4 regions of the Thauera sp. WH-2 genome follow, and region 1 is predicted to be linked to each of the others. Evidence: predicted binding sites of a transcription regulator. Region 1 holds the regulator's gene; each other region holds the start of a gene.
The links. The regulator sigma-54, encoded in region 1, starts transcription at its own class of promoters, with help from an activator protein. The targets are predictions, from matches to a motif close to TGGCACGCTTNCTGCTNA.
Positions count from the first base shown of each region.

Region 2: a site for sigma-54 is predicted at 1,188-1,205, ahead of ACNKW1_RS05195 (bactofilin family protein). Genes of this name have one in related genera too.
Region 3: a site for sigma-54 is predicted at 1,458-1,475, ahead of nirB (nitrite reductase large subunit NirB). Genes of this name have one in related genera too.
Region 4: a site for sigma-54 is predicted at 1,693-1,710, ahead of ACNKW1_RS10100 (HupE/UreJ family protein). Genes of this name have one in related genera too.

Region 1 is NZ_JBLWFG010000003.1:12,097-15,255, reverse strand. It holds gene hprK (HPr(Ser) kinase/phosphatase) at 1-272, opposite strand, end outside; gene ptsN (PTS IIA-like nitrogen regulatory protein PtsN) at 241-726, opposite strand; gene hpf (ribosome hibernation-promoting factor, HPF/YfiA family) at 867-1,190, opposite strand; gene ACNKW1_RS06605 (RNA polymerase factor sigma-54) at 1,208-2,665, opposite strand; gene lptB (LPS export ABC transporter ATP-binding protein) at 2,687-3,159, opposite strand, start outside.
Region 2 is NZ_JBLWFG010000002.1:207,956-211,114, forward strand. It holds gene ACNKW1_RS05190 (lytic transglycosylase domain-containing protein) at 1-495, shown strand, start outside; gene ACNKW1_RS05195 (bactofilin family protein) at 504-1,136, opposite strand; gene ACNKW1_RS05200 (ATP-binding protein) at 1,546-2,952, shown strand; gene ACNKW1_RS05205 (hypothetical protein) at 2,945-3,159, shown strand, end outside.
Region 3 is NZ_JBLWFG010000004.1:89,674-92,832, reverse strand. It holds gene ACNKW1_RS08575 (nitrate- and nitrite sensing domain-containing protein) at 1-1,220, shown strand, start outside; gene nirB (nitrite reductase large subunit NirB) at 1,643-3,159, shown strand, end outside.
Region 4 is NZ_JBLWFG010000005.1:94,978-98,136, forward strand. It holds gene ACNKW1_RS10095 (amino acid ABC transporter substrate-binding protein) at 1-774, opposite strand, end outside; gene ACNKW1_RS10100 (HupE/UreJ family protein) at 1,038-1,628, opposite strand; gene ACNKW1_RS10105 (sensor histidine kinase) at 1,783-3,159, opposite strand, start outside.

The DNA of each region.
Region 1 (3,159 bases):
GCGACGATGATGGCTGGCGGGTGCGCCGACAGGATCTCGTTGAGATGGTGAGCGACCTTCTCGTTGGAGTGGCGTTGCGCCCAGGCCAGTTCGGCGCTGCCGAGCACCTGCAGTCGGGTGGGGTGGATCAGATTGAGGTGGCCGACCAGATCAGCCGGCCAGATGCGCTCTTCGCCCACGCTGAGGCGGGCCTCGAGCGGCCCGCTGACGTGGATCAGGCTGAGACTGTCGCGATGGGTCTCATACAGCCGGGTCAGGCTGGTCTGCCGCATGGGCGCCCCAGTTCATGAACATCTGGTGGATGTGTGCCGCATCCGGCGCATTCAGCAGCGCTTCGCGGAATGCGCGATCGCTGAACATCTGCGCAAGTTCGGAGAGCAACTGCAGGTGTGTCTCGTTGGCCTGTTCGGGCACGAGCAGTACGAACAGCATGCTGACCGGGCGGCCGTCCGGCGCATCGAACTGGACTGGCGTGGCCAGGCGCAGGAAGGCGCCCGCTGCATCCTTGAGGCCCTTGATGCGGCCGTGCGGGATCGCGATGCCCTGCCCGAGGCCGGTGGAGCCCAGGCGTTCGCGGGTGAACAGGCTGTCGAAAACGGTGCTGCGACCGATGCCCTGGTTGTTCTCGAAAAGCAGGCCGGCCTGCTCGAAGACGCGCTTCTTGCTGCTGGCGTCGAGGTCGACCACCACATTGGGAAGTGGCAGGAGTTGGGATATCAGGCTCATTCGCAGGTGTGCAAACACGACGCCCCGGTCTTCCAGGTCGCCGGGGCGACTGTCGTTCCGGGGCGGGCGCCGCAGGCGTCGTCAAAACGCGCGCATTATAACCACAACCGCGCCCCGGTCATGGGGCTGTAACGAAAGGCTCAGTCCTCGGGGGTCTGGTGCTTCAGCGACTCGTGGTTGTGCTCGGCCATCTTCTGCTTGTATTTCTGCACCTGGCGGTCGAGCTTGTCGGTCATCGAGTCGATGGCGGCGTACAGGTCGGCATCGTCGCTTTCAACGAAGATGTCCTTGCCGCGCACGTGCAGGGTCACTTCGGCCTTCTGCTTGAGCTTCTCGACGGAGAGGATTACCGCAACGCTGGTGACGTTGTCGAAGTGGCGGATGACGCGATCGAGCTTGGAGGTGACGTAGTCGCGGATGGCCGGGGTAACTTCGACATGATGCCCGGTGATGTTGAGATTCATGGTGACTCCTGTGGTTGTCAGATGGATTTGCGCATGCTGACCGGCGGGATATTGAGGGATTCGCGATACTTGGCGATGGTGCGCCGTGCGACCACGATACCCTGCTGGCCTAGAATCTCGGCAATCTTGGCGTCGGACAGCGGTTTCTTGCTGTCTTCGGCTTCCACCAACTGGCGAATCAGCGCGCGAATCGCCGTGGAAGAGGCCGCCCCACCGGTGTCGGTGGCGACATGACTGCCGAAGAAATACTTGAGCTCGAACACGCCGCGCGGTGTCGCCATGTACTTTTGCGTGGTCACGCGCGAAATGGTCGACTCGTGCAGTTCAAGCTGGTCGGCGATCTCCCGCAGCGTGAGCGGGCGCATGGCCACAGGGCCATGATCGAAGAACTGCCGCTGCTGGTCAACGATGGCCTGGGAAACGCGGAGGATGGTGTCGAAGCGTTGCTGCACGTTGCGGATCAGCCAGCGTGCCTCCTGCAACTGGCCGCCCAGTCCGCCGCCCTGGCCGCGGTTCTGCTGCAGCAGGCTGGCGTACAGGCGGTTGATGCGCAGGCGCGGCATGGCGTCCTGGTTGAGACTGACCGACCAGCGCCCGCGCACCTTGCGTACGACCACGTCGGGCAGCACATAGCGTGTCTCGCTGGTGGAATAGCGCGAGCCGGGGTGCGGGTCGAGGCTGCAGATCAGTGCGTGCGCCGCGCGCAGCGCTTCGTCGTCCGAGCCAGTGAGCTTCTTCAGTTTGGCGAAGTTGCGTTCGGCGAGCAGTTCCAGGTGCTTGGTGGCGACCTCGAGGGCGAGTGCTCGCGTCGCGCACTCTGGCAGTGTGCGCAACTGCAGCGCGAGACATTCCTGCGGCGAGCGCGCGCCGATGCCCGCTGGTTCGAGGTTCTGCACATGGTGCAGGGCAATGCTCAGGTCTTCGAGTTCGATGCCCGATTCGGGCGGCAGCAGTTCGAGTAGTTCCTCAAGCGGCTGGTGCAGATAGCCGTCATCGTCCAGCGCCTCGACGATGAATCGCACCAGCGCGCGGTCGTGATCCGACAGCGGCGACAGGGCGATCTGCTGATCGAGGTGGTCGCGCAGCGAGATGCCGGCGGCCTGAAACTCTTGATAATCGATGTCCTCATCGTCCTCGCTGCGGCTGGAGGCCCCGGTGCCCACGCTGGACCAGTCGATGCTCTCATCCTCGCTGCTGCCCTCTCCGCCTTCGTGCTGCAGAGCCTCGCTGCCGGATTCGGCGGGGCCTTCGCCCTGCGGTGCTTCCTGGTGGGATTGTTCGCTGGGCGTGCTTGCGGCGGCGGGCAGGAACTCGCCTTCGCCCTCCTCGCGCTCGAGCATCGGGTTTTCCAGCAGGAAGCGCTCGATCTCCTGATTCAGCTCGATCGTCGATAGCTGCAGCAGCTTGATCGACTGCTGCAGTTGCGGCGTCAGTGTGAGGTGCTGCGAGAGCTTGAGCTGGAGGCTGGGCTTCATGGCGTGAGCAGGGGCGCGCAGTCAGAGCCGGAAGTGCTCGCCAAGGTAGACCTGGCGCACCTGCTCGTTCTCGATGATCTCGGTCGGTGCGCCACTGGCGAGCACACGGCCTTCGCTGATGATGTAGGCGCGATCGCAGATACCGAGCGTCTCGCGTACGTTGTGGTCGGTGATCAGCACGCCGATGCCGCGCTCCTTCAGGAAGCGGATGATCTTCTGGATGTCGATGACCGCGATCGGGTCCACGCCGGCGAAGGGTTCGTCGAGCAGGATCAGGCGCGGATCGGTGGCCAGCGCCCGGGCGATCTCGCAGCGGCGGCGCTCGCCGCCCGACAGCGAGATCGCGGTGCTGTCGCGCAGGTGGTGGATGCCGAGTTCGATCAGCAGCTCTTCGAGCCGCTCGCCGACCTTGCGCTTGTCCAGCCCCTGCAGCTCGAGCACCGCCTGGATGTTCTCGGCCACGGTGAGCTTGCGGAAGACGCTCATCTCCTGCG
Region 2 (3,159 bases), on a different contig from region 1:
CCGGATGCTGGCGAGCGCGCGCAATGGCTCGCCGAGATGTCACGCCGGCTGGCGAAGCGCATCCCGGACGAGGCCTACCGCACGGAACTCCTCACCAGCATCCACTACGAGGCCACCCGTGCCGGGCTGGACCCGCAGATGGTGCTCGGCCTGATCCAGGTCGAGAGCGCCTTCCGGAAATACGCGATCTCGTCGGCAGGTGCACGCGGCTACATGCAGGTAATGCCATTCTGGATCAAGGTCATCGGCCGCGAGGACGACAACCTCTTTCACATGCGCACCAACCTGCGTTACGGCTGCACCATCCTGCGCCACTACCTCGACATCGAGAAGGGTGACCTCTTCCGCGCCCTCGGCCGCTACAACGGCAGCCTGGGCAAACCGCAGTACCCCAACCTCGTGCGCACCGCCTGGGAAAAGCACTGGACCTGGACGCCCCAGCAACTCGCCGCGGCGGTCCGCCCCCCGCCCAACGAGGCCACCCGATCTCGCTGAGTGTCGCCTCAGCCCGCCACGGCGGCGAGTGGGCGCGGCTCGGCAGGTTTGCCTTCGATCGCGCGCAACCCCTCCTTGGCGACGGCGCTCAGCGCCTGCACATCGCCCGACAACTCCCCGCCTTCCTCGATCAGGATCTTGCCGTAGCGGATCTTGCCGCTCACGCGCCCGGTGGCGTGAATCAGCAGTTGCTTGCGCGCCGTGAGCTCGCCCTCAAAGTGGCCGTGGATCTCGGCAATGTCGATGCCGACCGTACCCTTGTAGGCGCCCTTCTCCGCGATGCGCAGCACACGGCTGTCCATCGTGGCCTCGACCCGACCTTCCACCACCAGCGTGTCGCAATCCAGGATCTCGGCGCCCTTGAGCTTTACCTCCGGGCCAACGATCAGGCGGCTCTCCCCCGTGCCCTCTGCGGCAGGCGCACCCGCCTTTTCCTCCAACCGCTCGCCGACGTCGTCGCGCCCGGCCGTGGTGCCTGTTTGCGGGCTGGTGCGGGCGGTCTCCGGCGTGGCCGCGGAAGACTGGCGCTCACCGAAAGCCGTCGCTGAACTGGCAGCGGTGCCGCTCCCCACCGGGCGCCCGTTGCTGCGGCTGGAGGCGGTTTCGCTGCTTTTGTGGAACAGATTGGGCTTGTTGAACATGATTTCTCCTTGAGTCGGGGCTGCAGCCCTGGCGCTACAGACCATACCCTTCTAGCAAACACCATGCCTGCGCAGAAATCGGCATTGTGCTCAGATACTTGGCAACCGCAGTCCGGCGCGGGACGGAGCCTCATCCAGGCTGCAGGGGAAGAACTGTCGGGCGATGGCGACAGTTTTTCTGCGTGGACACGCAAGCCGCTGAAGCGCCGGCGCTTGCACATGTCGCCCGCAGGCGACACCCGCACGGCGCTTACGTTGGCTTGCATTTGCACGCTCTGCCCGGGGCGTTTCCTGGCCTAGACTCGCGCGGGTCGGCTGCTCCTGCGCCACTCGATCGTCATGAATCGAACGAAGCGTGGAGTGGGCGCGCGTTCAAGCAAACCCCACCGTTTTCCGCAGAGCAGCTTCCATGCCACGCCTGTCCTTCCGCGCCATCCTGTTGCTTGGCTTCCTGCTGGTGGCCGGCATCCTGAGCACCATCACGGTGAGTGGGTGGCTGAGCATCGAAGCCCTGGCCCACCGGATCCATGATGAAAACCACACCGCACTGACGCTGAGCGCCGCTACCGCAAGACTGTCCGAGCGCAGCGTCGATCTCGAGCGTGCGGCGCGCCAGTTCATCGTGCTCGGTGACCACGCGCTCGTCGAGCGCTTCCAGGTAGCGCTCGACGACGCCCAGATCACGATCGCCACCCTCGAATCCAGCGCGGGAAGCCCTTCCGGGCCCCTCGCTGCCTGGCGTGAGGCTGCGATGCGCATCCACCGCACCATCCTCGCCGGACAGGGCGGCGCCCCCATGCCACTCCTCGACGAGGACTTCACCGCCCTGTCCGTACAGGCCACAGCGCTGGACCGGCAGCTGCGCGCACATCTCGCGCAGCGCAACCAGTCGCTGTTGCAGGCCCTGGACGCGGCCCGCGACAGCGTGATCCTCCAGATTGCCATCGCGCTCACCGTCTCCGCCCTGCTCGCCGCGGCGAGCGCCTGGTGGTTGCTGCGCCCCCTCGTGCGTATCGAGCAGGCGATCGGTGCGCTCGGCGAGAACCGGCTCAGTGAGCCGATCCGCATCGCCGGCCCGGCCGACCTGCGCCAGCTCGGCGAACGCCTCGACTGGCTGCGCCTGCGCCTCGCCGAACTGGAAGCGAACCGCAACCGGGTGCTGCGCCACGTCTCGCACGAGCTTAAAACCCCGCTGGCCTCGCTACGCGAAGGCATCGCCTTGCTCTCCGACGGCGTGCTCGGCGAGCTCGACGCGCGCCAGCGCGAGGTCGCGAGCATTCTGGAACACAGTACGCAGGCGCTGCAGTCACGCATCGAGCAGCTCCTGCAATACAACGCGAGCCAGTTCGATGCGCGCAGGCTGGATCTGCGTGACACCGCCCTGCTGCCGCTGCTGCGTGAGGTCGGCGCCGAACAGCGCCTGCTTGCCGAGAGCCGGGAGGTCAGCATCCATGTCCGTGGCGACGCCCCGGCCGTGCGCGCCGATGCCGGCAAGCTGCGCATCGCCTTCGCCAACCTGCTGACCAACGCCATCGCCTTCAGCCCGATGGGCGGGCGCATCGAACTGCTCGCCGGCAGCGACGGCGAACAGGTCGTCGTCGACTGTCTGGACGAAGGACCGGGCATCGACCCCGACGAACTCGAACGCGTATTCGAACCCTTCTATCAGGGACGCCACAATCCCCCCGCCCCGGTCCAGGGCAACGGGATCGGCCTGGCCATCGTGCGTGAATTCGTCACGGCCCACCAGGGCAGGGTACGTGCTCTCCCGAGCGCCTGCGGGGCGCATTTCCGAATCGAGCTGCCATATGCCTGAACAGCACCGTGCCCACCTCACCGGCCACCACCTCACCGGCCACCGCCGCCCCGCCACGCTCCTGCTCCGGGCCACGGCGATGGCCTGCATCTCCCTGGCCGGCTGCACCGGCCTCCACGATCGCACGACATCCCCCGGGGCAATCGTCACCGCGCCCGCCGACGCCAGCGCACATGAAGCCGCCCAGGAACGTCTGCATACCGCAGT
Region 3 (3,159 bases), on a different contig from region 1:
AGCGCGGCGCCTCGAACCTTTTTCTGGCTTCCGCGGGCGTGCGCTTCGGTCCGGAGCGGAAAGAGCATGCCGAGGCAAGCCGCAGCGCGGAGGCGGCCGTGCGCGCCTGGCTGGGGCGGCCGGAGATCCGTGACGCCGTGCCAGGTTTCGCTGTGGCCGGCGGCGCTCGGCTGTTTACCCGTATCGCCCTTGCGCTGCACCGCGTCGACATGCTCCCCGATCTGCGCGAGGCGATCGTGCGCCAGCGCTGCTCAGTCGCCGAGGCGACAGCGCACTTCAGGCGGACCATCGCCGCCCTGCTGGCGCTGGTGTTCGAGGCGGCGGACGTGGCAGCTGATCCCGCGATTTCACGGCTGCTCGTGGCGCTGTTCAACCTCATGCAGGGCAAGGAACTCGCTGGCCAGGAGCGTGCGCTGGGCACTGCAGTGTTTGCTGCGAAGGCCGATCCGGCAGTGGATGGCCCGCCGCTGCTGTACCTGATCGAGGGCCAGGAGGCGTGCTTCCAGCGCTTCGAGGCCTTTTCTCCGGAGGATGTGCGGACGGCCTGGCGGGGCGTGCAGCAGGCGATGCCGCTCGTCGAACTGGAGCGCCTGCGCCGCAAGCTGCTTGCAGATGGGCAGGATGCTGCGGGCGTGCCCGAGCGGGCCCAGGACTGGTTTGCCTGCTGCTCGCTGCGCCTCGACCGCGTGCGGGAGGTCGAAGTGCTGCTTGGTGTGGCACTGAGGACGGAATGCCTGCGGCGCAGCGAGGCCCTGCAGGCAGATCCGGATGACCCGCAGCGGCTCGCATCTGCACTGGACGGACTGGTGGGACTGGACGCCGCAGGGGCCACGCCCGGCGTGCGCATGGGTGAAGAAGGGGCGGAGGAAGGATGCGCCGGTGAGTTCGGCGGGCTGGATGGTGGGCTGGAGGGCGGGGCGGGCAGGCCCGCGGTGCCCGATCCGATGGGGCGCCGTCTGGCCGCTTCGATCGTCGATGTACTGCATGCGCAGTCGCGCCGGCTGCAGGCGATGAGTGACGAACTCGCTGCCGTACGTGCGAGCCTGGAGGAGCGCAAGCTCGTCGAGCGCGCGAAGGGGGTGCTGATGCGCCACCAGGGGCTCGCCGAGGATGAGGCCTACCGCCTGCTGCGGCAGACGGCGATGAACCAGGGGCGCCGCATCGTCGAGGTTGCCGAGGCCGCGCTCGCGATGGAGGCATTTCTGCCGGGGCGGAGCTGAGGACAGCCTGCTGCGTTGCGATGGCTGGGCTCCAGCCGCGGCATTGCGTTGCGGGGCGTGAGCCATGCGCGCCTGAGCTGCTGGTGCGGATTGCACCATCGGCGTGCATCGGGGCTTGACTGCTGCACTGCAGCAGTGCGGTCGAAGACGTTGCGAGGCCGGACGTTCGTGCGAGCTGCAGCGCAGAAACCGGATCTATGCCCCGGATTCCGGGCCTGTGCTGCGGCCTGCCCGGCTTGGCATGTTTGATGCTTTGAAGTGTTCAGCAACCGGCCAAAGGCGGTCGGGCACCCGGCAGCGAGCGCTGCCCAGAACTTTCCAGCTTCAGGACAACGGCGTCCATTCCGCTACGGCCCAAAGGGCTGGGCGGAGTGGGCGCCGTTTCCGTTTCGAACGTACTGGCCTTGTCGCGGAGAAGCACCATGAAGAAGATGAAACTCGTCCTTGTCGGCAACGGTATGGCCGGCGTGCGCACGATCGAAGAGCTGATCAAGCTCGCGCCCGACCTCTACGACATCACCGTGTTTGGTGCCGAGCCGCACGGCAACTACAACCGCATCCTGCTCTCGCCGGTGCTGGCAGGCGAGATGACCCTGCCCGAGATCATGCTCAACGATCTCGACTGGTACCGCGACAACGGCATCAAGCTGCATGCGGGCAGCACGGTGACGAAGATCGACCGGGTGAGGCGCAGGGTGGTCGCCGAAGCCAAGGACGGCAGCGTCACCGAGGCCGACTACGATCGGCTGCTGCTCGCTACCGGCTCAACGCCCTTCATCCCGCCCATCCCCGGCAACGATCTGCCTGGCGTGCTCGGTTATCGCGACATCGCCGATACCGAGGCGATGATCGAGGCCGCCGGCAAGTACCGCCACGCGGTCGTCATCGGTGCCGGCCTGCTCGGCCTGGAGGCCGCCAATGGGCTGATGCTGCGTGGCATGGACGTGACCGTGGTGCACATCGGTGACTGGATCATGGAGCGCCAACTCGACAAGGTGGCAGCCGACATGCTGCAGGCCTCGCTCGAAGCCAAGGGCATGAAGTTCCTGCTCGCACGCCAGACCGAGGCGCTGCTGCCGGCGCGCAGCGCCCATGGCGACACCGGCGGCGAGGAGGGTGCCGGGGGTGCCGGGCGCGTGGGTTCGGTGCGCTTCAAGGACGGCATGGAGATCGCCGCCGACCTGGTGGTGGTCGCTGCAGGCATCCGGCCCAACTACGCGCTCGCCGAGTCGGCCGGCCTGTACTGCGGCAGCGGGCGGGTGCGTGGCATCCACGTCTCCGACACCCTGCAGACCGTCACCGATCCGCGCATCTACGCGGTCGGTGAGTGCGTGGCGCACCGTGGCGTCGCCTACGGCCTGGTGGCGCCGCTGTTCGAGCAGGGCAAGGTGTGCGCCAACCACCTCGCCAACCATGGCATTGGGCGCTACCTCGGCTCGGTGACCTCCACCAAGCTCAAAGTGACTGGCATCGACGTGTTCTCGGCGGGCGACTTCAGTGGCGGCCCGGGCACCGAGGACATCGTGCTGCACGACAAGCTGGGCGGCGTGTACAAGCGGGTGGTGCTCAAGGACGACCGCATCGTCGGCTCGGTGCTGTACGGCGACACCGCCGACGGTTCCTGGTACTTCCAGCTCATGAAGGACCGCCAGAGCGTTCATGAGCTGCGCGGCCAGCTCATGTTCGGCCAGAACCGCTTGGGCGACGCCGGCCACAAGGGCGAGAACCGCGCCGCCACCATGCCCGACAGCGCCGAGGTGTGCGGCTGCAACGGCGTGTGCAAGGGAACCATCGTTAAGGCGATCAAGGAGAAGGGCCTGTTCTCCCTCGACGAGGTGAAGAAGCACACCAAGGCGGCATCGTCCTGTGGCTCCTGCACCGGGCTGGTCGAGCAGATCCTCGCGTCCACGGTGGGCGGTGCCTACCAGGCGGTGAGTGC
Region 4 (3,159 bases), on a different contig from region 1:
GGTGGAGATGCGCGCCGCGCTGCCGTCGGCCTTCATCTCGTCCATCGCCTTCTGCAGCCTGGCCAGCAACTCGGTGTCGTCCTTGCGCGTGCCGACGCCGTACTCCTCGGTGCCGAAGTGGTCGTCGAGCACCACGTAGTCGCCGGGCTTCTTGGCGGTGTAGTAGCGGCCCACGACCTCGTCCAGCACCACGGCGTCCAGGCGGCCGGTGGTCAGGTCCATCAGCGCGGTGACGTTGTCGCCGAACTTCTTCAGCTCCTTGAAGGAAGCCGCGATCGGGTCCTTCTGCACCGCGTCGATCGCGCTGCTGCCGTCCTGGATGCCGATGGTCTTGTCGGCGAGGTCGGCCTTGGTCTTCACCGCCGAGTTGGCGGGCACCACGATGATCTGGTGGTTTTCCATGTAGGCGGTGGTGAAGCCGATGTTCTTCCGGCGTTCTTCGGTGATGGTGAGGCCGTTCCACAGCGCGTCGACGCGCTTGCCATTCAGCTCCGCCTCCTTGGCGCTCCAGTCGATCGGCTTGAACTCGACTTCGATACCGAGGCGCTTGGCGGCTTCCTTGGCGAGGTCGATGTCGAAGCCGACGAGTTCGTTCTTCTCGTTGCGGAAACCCATCGGCGGGAAGTTGTCGTCGAGGCCGATGACGATCTTCGTGGGGGCGGTCGGCGCGGGGGCGGCGGACTGCGCGGCGGGGGCGCTGTCGTTGTTGCCGCAACCGGTCAGCAGGGCGCCGGCGGTGAGGGAGAGCATCAGCAGGGAAGAGAATTTGTTCATGATCCGACTCGGAAAGGACTGGGAAAGAGCGCCTGCACCCGCATGGGCGTGCGCCCGTGAACCGACTTTACGCTGCGGCGCGGCACGCAAAGGCGCGATTCTCCCCGTGAAGCCGTGATCGGGCAACCACTGCGCCACGGCTGCGTGCAGACATAAAAGAAACCCGCCACCCGTGGAAGCGGGTGGCGGGTGAGCGCAAGACCGGTTGGCCGAGGGGGTGAGAGAGAGGCCCTGCTCCCGGTTTTGGGCGCCCGAAGGCGGTCTCAGGCGCCCAACAGCAGGGCGCCGGTGCCGGCGATGGCGCCGCCGCTGATGCGCAGCACCGTGCGGCCGAGCGCGCTGTCCGGAACGAGTCGGGCGAGCGCAAAGCCGATCAGGTGAAGGGCGGCGGTGGCGAGGGCGAAGCCAAGGGTGTACGCGAGCACCGAGCCATCGCCCATTTCGGCGTGGTGTGCATGGCCGTGGAAAAGCGCGAAGCCGGTGACCAGCGGAAGCGCGGCGGGGAGCGGCAGGCGGGCCAGGAAGGCGATCAGCAGGCCGAGGACCAGCACCGAGGCGGCGATGCCGGCTTCCACTGCAGGCAATTCGATGGCGAGGGCCGAGAGGGTTGCGCCGGCGAGCATCGCCAGCACGAAGCTGGCAGGGAGCATCCAGCGTGCGCGCTTCTGCTGGCGGGCGGCGAACAGGCCGACGGCCAGCATTGCGAGCAGGTGGTCCAGACCGCCGATCGGGTGGGAGAGGCCGCTTGCGAGGCTGGCAGCGTCGTGGCCAGGGTGGGCGAATACCGGTGCGGTAGCCGAGAGGAGGGCCAGGAGGGTCAGCGGCCGGACGAAGTTGCGACAGGTGGCGTGCATGAGTGTGATTCCTTTGCGGCGTGCGGTCGAAGAACAAGGCTGAGTCAGCGAGGACGCATGACTGCTATCAAGATGCGTGCCAGGTCTGCGTCGGACCTGGAATCCGCAGGCTGCAGTGCCTGCAGTGTTCAAGAGATGGTCGAATGCTTTCCGGTTACTGGGCGTCACCGGCAGCCGATTGACCAGGTGTGCCCTTGTCCTGCGTTCCAGCCAGGGGCAGTGTCAGCACCAGGACTGCGCCGCCCTGCGGGGCGTTTTCGGCCAGCAGTTGCCCGCCATGGCGCTCGACGATGCCATAGCTGATCGACAGCCCGAGCCCGGTGCCCTTGCCTACCGGCTTGGTGGTGAAGAAGGGGTCGAAGATGCGGCCGATCACCGCCTCGGGGATACCCGGCCCGTTGTCGTGAAAGCGCAGTTCCACCTCGCCCTCGCGGAGCGTGGCGCCGATGCGAAGGGTGGGCGGGCCGTCGCCCTGGGTGGCGGCGGCCCAGGCGTTCTCGATCAGGTTGGTGACGACCTGCTGGATGCGCCCGGACGATCCGTGCAGCGGTATGGACCGCGGTAACGCGAGTTCGACGCGGAAGCTCTCGCGTGCGGCCTTGCACACCCAGCGCACTGCGCGCTCGATGACCGCGACCAGATCGAAGTCTTCGGCCTCGCCGCGGTCCATCACGGAGAAGCGTTTCAGACCGTCGACGATCGCCCGCGTGCGCTCGGCGCCTTCGAGGGTGCCCTCGATCAGCGAGGGCAGGTCGGCGAGGATGCGGTCGATGCGCAGCGTACGTCGCGCCTCGTCGATCTCCTTGGCACCGGCGCCGCCGTGAATGTGGCCGATATATTCGGAGAGGCGCTCGGCGTAGCGGCGTAGCGCATGCACGTTGCCGAGGACGAAGCTGATCGGGTTGTTGAGTTCGTGCGCGACGCCTGCAACCAGGCGTCCGAGCGAGGCCATCTTCTCGGCATGGAGCAACTGCTGCTGGGTGCGCTTGAGATCTTCATGCGCCTGATGCAGCGCCTCGTAGGCACGACGCAGCTCCCCAACCGGCCGCCCGGTGATGACCATGCCGAGCGACTTGCCGACGGCGCTGAAGCGCGGCGTACAGTTCAGCGACACCGGCACGGCGCTGCCGTCACGCGCGCGCAGCGGCAGCTCGCAGTCATGCACTTCCCTGGGACCTTGTTCGAGCAGGCGTCGGCGCGCCTCGGCGGCGGCTTGCGGATCCGCGAACAGTTCCATCATCGGCGTGCCGCGCAGGTCGTCGATGCTGCGCCCGCAGAAGGCCTCGAGCGAGCGGTTCGCGTCCTGGATCACGCCGTTGCGGTCGCACACCAGCATGATGTCGGACATTGAGGTGAGCACCGAGAAGATGAACTGCTGTGACTCTTCGAGCTTGGCGTTCTTCTGCTCGAGCGCGACCTCGTACTGCAGCAGGTCGGAGTACACCTCGTCCATCTTGTCGATGACCTCCAGCCACACGTCCTCGCTCACGCCGACGAGTTCGCCGGGGTGGGCGGTGTGCTGCAGCGGCGG